Pseudovibrio sp. M1P-2-3: one gene and its partner. The protein of the gene in region 2 interacts with the protein of the main gene of each other region in a pairwise test. Links are inferred from orthologs where the notes say so. Each region holds a gene or a part of one and is shown on either strand. Other genes may lie near its edges.

Region 1 (4,740 bases), 4.3 Mb from region 2 along the record:
GTAGACCTCAAGCCAGCGGGAGTACATCCACTGCGGGGCATTCAAGCGGGTTTCATCCTGCACGGCCACAATATCCGCCGCCTCACGCGTTGCCCGGCGAAGCACGGCATTCACCAAGCCTTTATAGGGCTTTGCTCTGGCATCTCTGCCCGCAAGAGTAACAGCAAGGGAAACGGCTGCATGATCAGGCACCTGCATAAAAATCATCTGGGCAAGGGCAACATGCAATATATCCAGCACGCGGCCGGTTTTTTCTGGAATGGGCCGATCAAGAAACTTCTCAATCACATCCTGAATTTGCCCACGCCGGCGCAAAGCTGTCCCGACAATAGCCCGCACAAGTGCTCTGTCGTTGGCCTCAAGGCGTTTATAACCGGGGTGCCCGTTATTCAGGTCCAGCTCACCATCCAGTGGCATTCTTTTGTAAAGAATTTTGCCGATCAAATCCGTGGCAACTTTACGAGCAGCATATCCTGGATCCAGATCGCCGTTCATCGCCGGTTTCTGACTGGACTTATTATGGCCCGCCTTCCCTTTTCTGCGCTCACGCGGATTTTTAGAAGGGGCCCTATTATTTTCTTCTGCCATTGATGATCCAAGCTATTTCCACTGGAACTGAGCCAAAACTTAGCCAGTTCACGATTTCCATGGAAGCGTGCTCACTGCTTTGGCCAAAACAAGAGACGTCTCAGTGAAGCGGAAATCTAGAAAAAGCAATCGTTTTAAAGCGACTTTTCCCAGCTCAACATGAAAAATCGCTTAAAACAACAAATTATAGGGATAAGGCCGTCACTTTATGATCGACAGTAAACTTACCCCCATGGTCCTTTGGGCCGTTTAGAATGCTCAGAGTTCTCGTTGCCATTGGACGGATGCGTTATTCCCCAAGGACCGCTTTGCTGGCGGCTACTACTGGAGCGAAAGCCGCTTGTCTGACGTGATCTACCAGAACTACGAGAAAACGGTGAAAAATCATCACTCGCACCCATCTGTCGAAGGGCTGCAATCCGGTTATTGGTATCTGGATGTGTCGAGAACAGGTTATCCATCTTCTGGCCTGAAAGGGGATTAATGATGAACATATGGGCTGTAGCGGGATTTTGCTCCGCATCCTCGTTGTGTACTCTCTGCCCGCCACCGGCAATCTTGCCAAGTGCAGATGCGAGCCATTGGGGATTGCCACAAATCTCGGCTCCCCCTTTGTCAGCGGCATACTCCCGTGTTCTGGATATTGCCATCTGAACCAGACCAGCAGCAAGCGGCGCCAAAATCATCATTAAAATAACCCCGACAATGCCCAAGGGGTTATTATTGTTGCGGGCACCGCCAAAGAAAAAGGCGAAGTTTGCAAGCATGGACACGGCACCGGCAATTGTCGCCGTCAGCGTCATAATAAGGGTATCACGGTGTTTGATATGGGCCAGTTCATGAGCCATAACCCCTGCAACTTCCTCGCGGGTCAAGCTATCCAGCAAGCCTGTTGTGGCGGCAACAGCCGCATTTTGCGGGTTTCGGCCCGTAGCAAACGCATTGGGCTGCGGGTTGTTGATGATATAAACCTTGGGCATAGGAAGGCCTGCCCGCTGGGACATACTGCGCACCATACCGTAAAGCTCTGGGGCCTGCTGTTCTCCAACTTCCTGAGCATGGTGCATACGCAGCACCATTTTATCAGAGTTCCAGTAGCTGAAGAGGTTCATGCCCCCAGCAAAAACTAGAGCAATCACCATGCCTGTCTGGCCACCCAGCATAAAACCGATGCCCATGAACAATGCCGTCATTGCGGCAAGTAACATTCCGGTACGAACGTAATTCATTTCAACTTGCTCCAGCCAACCCTCGTTTAAGTTCTGACTTCAACCGTGATCCAGATCGCTACGTTTCGAGCATCCACAAAAAATATAAAGGAACCCAGCCAGTTAATCGTTAATAAGTGGAACTCGTCATCAAGTAAGTAAGAACTGTCTTGTTTGATGGCAAGTTTGCAAAGTGCTATAAAGCCATAAATTTCAAGCGTCAGGTGCGTTCAAAATGTCTAACAGCGACAACAGTCCCTCACTTTCCTACTCCTCCAAGGAGATACATAGACCCGAGGATACAGATAGCCTTCCAAAAAAGAAAAGGTTTGAAGATCTCCCTCCTGCTGCACAACGCGCCCTCAAAGAAGCTGAAGAAAGAAGAGCGCACATAGATCAAGTGACGCAAAAGCGCGCCAAGGAACTGAATGGCCGCGGGGGCCTTGATCCTGCGCGCTATAATGATTGGGAAGTGAAGGGCATAACCAGCGATTTCTAGAAAATCTTTAAGTACTTGATGATCCAGTACTGAATTACAGCCAGAACTGCCAAAATTACGCAAACAGTAATAAATCCATAGGAGCTATTGGCACCGGGGATGCCTCCAACATTTATTCCCAGTAGCCCTGTAATAAGGCCAAGCGGCAAAAATATTGAGGCAATTATCGCCAGTGTCAACATATAGCGATTGGTGTTTTCCGCCCGCTTATACATGAGCTGGTCATGCACAATCTCGGCCCGCTCCCGAATGGCATCCATCTCTTCACCAATCCTCACAAAGCGATCCCCCGCTTCTCTAAGTAAGGTTCGGGCATGATGGCCAACCCATTTAAACTCTTCGATTTCGAAGGTTCTCAATGCATCACGTTGAATAAACATACTACGGCGAATAATCGTCGCTTTTCTGCGAACCTGAGCCAGCTCACTTTCCCAAGGAGGATTATCCTGCTCCAGAACCATATCTTCCAACTCATCTATTTCATCGGAAAGAATTTCAACAAACTCCTCCGCCCGATCCGTGAGGTTCATGGCAAGTTGGGCAACCAAATCATCTGCCCCGTCCAGCTTTGCCCCAAGCTCCAAGTCTTCCCTAAGCGCACGCACAACGCCCAAAGGTTGATCCCAGACAGTGATCACTTTCTTGGCGCTCACCCAAAGCCGCAGGCTCGAAAGCTCAGAGGCCCCAATGGCAGGAACTTCTTTGAACCCGAAAAGCGTCAGCAAAGCCCCCTCTCCGCGAACAAGGCACTGGGGCCTTACCTCTTCAGAAACTATCCCCTCCCTAGAAAGTGGATCCAGCTCGAGTTTATCTAAAATTTCATGGGTTCTGGGCGCCCCCAAGCGCAGGTGAACCCAAAACATACCTTGTTCTTCCTCAGCACTTTCAAGGAGATGCTCAATCGTTGTAACTTTTGGCGGCTTCTTAGGCTCGACAACAACGGCATAGGCGTCTTCATCATGTTCAGTTTTTTGTAAAAGTATCACTCAGTTACCCCTCTACTGGGGCTCTATCCCAATTATGGAGGTCGCCATGTAATTCAATAATTCAGGAAAGTTGCGGTAAACCTTCTCTTCTCCATTATTTCGCCATGAGAACTTATAAATTAGATGGTTTGGTTAATGCTGAATTTACTTTAAAACTCTAGGAATTAGATCAACTAGATAGTTCCAGCAACTTCGGGGGCGGTGTATTCGTGACAACTCAAAGTGATAGCTCAGGTGGGAACCCGTTTCAGCGCCTAAGAGAGCTCTTGAAGGATATTGAACCTTCTCAATCGCCTATTACCCTTACAATCGGTGAGCCAAAACACACACCACCGCACTATGTGGCGGAAGTGCTGAAGAAAAATGAAGAGGGGTTTCGGAAATATCCTCCAATTCACGGAACACCCTCCTTCCGGAAAGCCATAGGGTCTTGGCTGAATGAGCGTTACAATCTAGAGGAGTGTTTCGATACAGAAACAAGCATTATCCCTCTAAACGGATCCCGTGAGGGTCTCGTTTTTGGATGCGTCAGTGCAAAAGACTATCTGAATAAAAACGTCCCAATGCCTGCAGCTATTTTGCCAAACCCCTACTATCAGTCCTATGGGGCGGGGATTCACATGGCGGGCGCTGAAGCCGTTTTATTGCCAGAGCCAACAGATGGTGAACTACCTTGCCTGAAGGCTTTGGACCCTGCATTACTCGATCGCACAATCGCATTTTACTTCGCTTCCCCAGCCAACCCGCAGGGAACCGTGGCACCGCTAGAGTATTGGCAAGAGCTCATCAAACTTGCCCGCAAGCACAATTTCATCGTCTTCGCAGATGAATGTTACTCCGAAATCTACCGCGATACGCCTCCTGCTGGTATTTTGCAGGCTGCTAAAGAGCTTGATGGCTCCTTTAAAAACGTGGTGACGTTCAACTCTTTATCCAAGCGGTCCAATCTGCCGGGCATTCGCTGCGGATTTGCTGCGGGCGATCCGGACTTTATCCAGTTCTTCGCCCATTTTCGCAATGTGGCAGCCCCGCAGGTTCCCCTGCCAATACAAGCCTTGGCCGAAGAGCTTTTCAGTGATGAAGCCCATGTCGTTGAGAACAGGCGTCTTTACAATGAAAAGTATGAGCTGGCAGAACAAATGCTCTCGCCGCTTTTTGGGTCAGTAGTCAGAGACGGAAGCTTTTTCCTATGGCTGAATGTAGAAAAGTGGGGAGGGGATATAAAAACAACCCAGCTCCTATGGCAAAAACAAGGGCTCAAGGTGCTTCCGGGCAGCTATATAGCCTCTCAAATGCCAAACGGAGAAAACCCGGGCGCGAACTATATTCGACTTGCTCTCGTTGAATCTCTTGATGTAAGTCGTGACGCCTTTCAAAGAATTTTAAACTGTCTGCACTAGGAGCGCAAATGCGTCGGGCAAATACGCTAAACACTTCTCAGGTTCCAACTTTATCGCCT
Region 2 (4,854 bases):
GAATGACATAATACCAAAAGGTACTACATTATGTGGTACCTTTTGGTATTGGATGAGGAGAAACAGCCCGTATGCCCACCCCGCAAAGCTACCACTCAAAACAGGAACAGTGCGTTTTTCGTGCTCTTGCGGACCCGACACGCCGCGAAATTCTCTTGCTGTTGAGTCGTCAAGACATGACAATCGCTCAGGTTTGCACTCATTTCGACATCACCCGCGCTGCAGTCAAAAAACATCTGACAATTCTTGGCGAAGGGGAACTCATTTCAGTGCTTCCAAGGGGGCGGGAGCGGGTGAACAGGCTGGAGCCGCAAGGTCTCAAGTCGGTTTCCGACTGGCTCAACTACTTCAGCCAATTCTGGGATCAACGCTTGTCACTCCTGCAAGATGCAGTTGCACGTGAGCAGGCAAATCAAGGAAAGGAAGAGCAATGAATTCGGCAACTCTGGTGAAATCTATTTTCTTTGAAGCTCCCCGTGAGATCGTCTGGTCGTTCTTGACTGACAAGGATAAGCTTGGGGAGTGGTATCACCCCGCAGAAGAGAACCTTTCAAGTGGCGCGAGCTATAGCCTCTACCGTGTCGATGAGAATGACCGGCGCGTTCCGTTGATATGGGGGCAGGTACTTGAAATGGACCCGCCCCACAGGCTCGTCACCACCTTTATCGTTGAACCACTAAAACACAATGAGACGACTGTGATTTGGGAGTTGGAGGAGGTTGCCGGTGGTACCCGTTTGTTACTGACCCACGATGGGGTTGAAGACGCTGCAGGGTCTGTCGCTCTCAACCTCTTTCAAGCCTTCGATAAAGGCTGGGATAAGCATTTTGGTGCCCTTCGCAAAAGTGTAGGTGAGTTTCTCGCAAAGGCTTCCTATAGGAAGAGCCCGAGCGAAAGTTACACGCAAACGATAGAGGTTGCCTGCTCTCCTGATCGCGCTTGCCAAGCGATTATCGGGGATGTTGAGAAATGGTGGACGCCGGAAGTTGACCGCAAAGAGGGTGAGATGACCGTTCACTTTGGGCCATCATTCAAGACCTTTCGTCTGGACCACTCCAAAGTACCTGAGCAGGTTCTTTGGTCGTGCACGGCTTCCAATATTATAAGTCGGCAGGTTTCTGAGCCTGAAGAATGGAATGACACGAGGCTACGCTGGGATATTAGAAAAAAGAATGGAGGATGCTCTATAACGCTTACCCATGAGGGGCTGATTCCAGCACTGCAATGCCATGAGATCTGTGTAGACGGATGGGAACGATATTTTGCAAATAGCCTGAAGGACTATTTGAATGGCGGAGAGGGCGAGCCTCATCAGTTGTGAGTTAAACAGGCCTATTGAAATTCCTATTTGGGGCTTCGCTTTGGGTAGTAAAAGAAGCGAGGCCCCAAGAGATAGTCAAGCGATTGGTTGCATAGTACAAAGCTGGGTTATATTTGCAACTCTAGAGCAACTTTTGACCTTTACTTGCATTAATAGCCATGAGAACAAGATCTATTATCCACCATACCCACACTGCAACTAAAATAAAGTAACCTATTAAGAAGATAGCTGTAATCCCGCCTATAACCGTCATGGCAGCCATGGCTATGCCTGAAGTTATTTTGCCCATGTAGATTCGATGAATACCGAGCATTCCAAGAAAGAACCACAGAACAAATCCTATAATGGCCGACTTTTGGTTTTCACTTACGTTAATGTTGATTTGAGTTGTATTATTTTCACTCATAGCAAATCCATTTTTACTGATAGGGCAGAAATATAGCCAGTTGCCTAGGTAGGTGTATTTTAGCTGCATCAACTTATGATTGATAAAAAGGCAATTAAAGCGTGTTTAAATAAATATCTGTTAAAAATATACTTAATTAGAACTTAAGTATATATACGAAAGGCAGCCAGATGGCTGCCTTTCAATAAGTTCGTATATTTGTGCGCTAAGCAGATGCACAGGCGTGGACTATTCTTGAGGCAAAACTGGTCTCAGTCGTCCATCTTCAGGGCCTGAATGAAGGCTTCCTGAGGGATTTCCACTTTACCGAACTGGCGCATTTTCTTCTTACCCGCTTTCTGTTTTTCCAGAAGCTTACGCTTACGGGTGGCGTCACCGCCGTAACATTTCGCAGTCACGTCTTTACGCAGGGCAGAGAGAGTTTCACGCGCGATAACACGTCCACCAAGTGCGGCCTGAATTGGGATTTTGAACATGTGACGAGGGATAAGCTCTTTAAGAACCTCACACATGGCACGGCCACGGCGCTCTGCCTGTGAACGGTGAACAAGAACGGACAGCGCGTCTACGGGCTCGTCATTCACCAGAATAGACATTTTTGCCAAGTCACCAGCGCGATATTCGCTAATGGTGTAATCGAAGGATGCATACCCTTTGGAGATGGACTTCAATCGATCATAGAAGTCAAAAACAACTTCGTTGAGCGGCAAATCATAGGTTACCATGGCACGGCTGCCCACATAGGACAGGTCAACCTGAATACCGCGACGATCCTGACACAGTTTCAAGATTGCACCCAGATACTCGTCGGGTGTCATGATGTTTGCGCGGATCCAAGGCTCACGAATTTCCTTGATCTTGACCACATCCGGCATGTCAGCTGGATTGTGCATTTCAAAATTGGAACCGTCAGTCATCTCCATCTCGTAAACAACGGATGGAGCGGTTGCGATCAGGTCCAGATTGAACTCGCGGGACAGGCGCTCCTGAATAATTTCAAGGTGCAGCAGGCCAAGGAAACCACAGCGGAAGCCAAAGCCGAGAGCGGCTGATGTTTCCATTTCAAAGGAGAAGGACGCATCGTTGAGGCGTAGCTTGCCCATTGCAGAGCGCAGATCCTCAAAGTCGTTGGCATCTACCGGAAACAGACCACAAAACACAACTGGTTGGGCTGGTTTGAAGCCAGGTAGAGCCTCTGTGCAGCCTTTTTTGTCCATGGTGACTGTATCACCAACACGGGTGTCGGCAACTTCCTTGATGGACGCAGTCAACACGCCAATTTCACCGGGGCCAAGGCGGTCGGTGGCGACAAAGGCCGGGGTCATAACACCTACACGGTCCACCGGATAGACCGCACCGGTTCCCATCATCTTGATGGAATCGCCTTTTTTCAGCTCACCGTCAATGATGCGTACAAGCACCATAACGCCCAGATACGTATCGTACCAACTGTCCACCAACATGGCCTTGAGGGGTGCGTCAGGGTCGCCTTTAGGGGCGGGTAGCTGTTTGACGATTGCTTCCAGAACGTCAGGAATACCTAGGCCGGTCTTGGCGGAAATCATGACTGATTCAGCCGTATCAAGGCCGATCACATCTTCGATCTGCTCTTTAATACGGTCCGGCTCTGCGGCAGGCAAGTCAACCTTGTTCAAAACCGTCACGATGTCATGATCGTTTTCAATGGCTTGATATACGTTTGCCAGAGTTTGCGCTTCCACACCTTGCGAGGCATCGACGACCAGAAGGGAGCCTTCTACCGCAGCAAGGGAGCGCGAAACTTCGTAGGCAAAGTCCACGTGACCGGGCGTATCGATCAGGTTCAGGGTATATTCCTGACCGTCTTCGGCTTTGTAAATCAGGCGAACAGTCTGTGCCTTGATCGTAATGCCGCGTTCTTTCTCGATATCCATGGAATCGAGAACCTGCTCCGTCATTTCACGTTCGGTCAACGTGCCAGTGGACTGGATCAGGCGATCGGCCAGTGTGGATTTACCGTGGTCGATGTGCGCAACAATTGAAAAATTGCGTATGTTGGACAGTGTTTTCGTGGTCATGGCGCTCAATTACCATTGCTGGACACTTAGGCAAAGACCTAAATGACCAGTATATTGGATTTTTAAAAGGACTCTTCCAGTTTTGGAAGGACGTCAAGCATCCTCCTTGAAACCTTTAGAATTAGTTTGCCAGCAGCACTTTAGTGCACTGAGTGGGAAGATCGATGACTTCCAGTGGTGGTTTCTTAGGCGTAACCTTCTTTTTTTCGCCGGGTTTCTTTGGTTTTGGAACCCAAGGTTCATCGGAAAGCCACCAACCCAGCTCTGACCCGCAGCCATCGCCGCGCGGTGGTGCCGGCTGATTTTTGCAAGATTTATCTTCCGCAGGGCACTTCATCCTCACGTGGAAGTGATAATGATGCCCCCACCAAGGGCGTACGGTACGCAGCCAGTCCCGATTTTCACCTGTTTCAAACTCACAGAGTTCCTTTTTAATGGCAGGGCTGACGAAAATGCGGGCGACCTCCGGATGTTGTGCAGCGGCTTTGATAAGGCCCGCATGGGCAGGGGTCCAAATCTCAGGGTCAACTGAGCGGTCCGCACCCGCCACGTCCATCGGCCCTTTCAGCATGGAGATGGCGCTGACCTTTTCCAGCTGGGCGGGCGTAAACCGTTTTTCAGGCAGTGGACGAAGCCAGATGTCGGCATCCAGTCCCACCTGATGACTGGCGTGACCGGTGAGCATGGGGCCGCCGCGGGGTTGGGACATGTCGCCAACCAGCAGGCCGTTCCAGCCCAGAGAAGGTGCTTGCCCCGCAAGGTCTTGCAGGAATGCGACGAGCTTGGGGTGCCCCCAGTTGCGATTGCGAGACAAGCGCATGACTTGCCAGGTGGTACCGTTTTTTGGCATTTCAACCGCGCCCGCAATGCAGCCCTTGGCGTAGGAGCCGTAGCTTTCCGCCTTCAAACTGGCAGGTGTGCGATGTGCGCCAAAGTACTCTTTTGCAGGCCCGTCAAACTTTGTTTGCTCACTGCGGGCCTGAGAATCATGGGCCGGAATTGCAAAAGGTTTTTTGTTGGGTAGGGGAACTGCCATGACGGTTTCAGCAGAAAACGCAAGGACACCCAAG

The links. Proteins that work in one complex are often made in the same cells at the same time.
Region 1: the proteins of lepA (region 2) and P6574_RS20215 interact in binary tests that used the Escherichia coli proteins (3 or more experiments, as listed by UniProt). The link is inferred for Pseudovibrio sp. M1P-2-3 from one-to-one orthologs.

The regions. Positions count from the first base shown.
Region 1 is NZ_JARRCW010000001.1:4,574,081-4,578,820, reverse strand. The notes cover bases 1,287-4,065. They hold P6574_RS20215 (CorA family divalent cation transporter), read right to left. Parts: upstream 3,282-4,065; coding sequence 2,292-3,281; downstream 1,287-2,291. Other genes in these bases: P6574_RS20210 (aminotransferase class I/II-fold pyridoxal phosphate-dependent enzyme), read left to right, coding at 3,491-4,065; P6574_RS20220 (DUF1674 domain-containing protein), read left to right, coding at 2,032-2,295; htpX (zinc metalloprotease HtpX), read right to left, coding at 1,287-1,817. In the rest of the region: 16S rRNA (cytosine(967)-C(5))-methyltransferase RsmB, read right to left, coding at 1-495; more of htpX, read right to left, coding at 813-1,286; more of P6574_RS20210, read left to right, coding at 4,066-4,681; P6574_RS20205 (DNA translocase FtsK), read left to right, coding at 4,690-4,740. UniProt on the Escherichia coli protein: Zinc transporter. Acts as a Zn(2+):proton symporter, which likely mediates zinc ion uptake. Purified ZntB reconstituted in liposomes also binds and transports Cd(2+), Ni(2+) and Co(2+).
Region 2 is NZ_JARRCW010000001.1:287,340-292,193, forward strand. The notes cover bases 1,382-4,274. They hold lepA (translation elongation factor 4), read right to left. Parts: upstream 3,785-4,274; coding sequence 1,979-3,784; downstream 1,382-1,978. Other genes in these bases: P6574_RS01380 (TM2 domain-containing protein), read right to left, coding at 1,443-1,727; mepA (penicillin-insensitive murein endopeptidase), read right to left, coding at 3,906-4,274. Outside these bases: P6574_RS01370 (ArsR/SmtB family transcription factor), read left to right, coding at 72-434; P6574_RS01375 (SRPBCC family protein), read left to right, coding at 431-1,321; more of mepA, read right to left, coding at 4,275-4,854. UniProt on the Escherichia coli protein: Required for accurate and efficient protein synthesis under certain stress conditions. May act as a fidelity factor of the translation reaction, by catalyzing a one-codon backward translocation of tRNAs on improperly translocated ribosomes.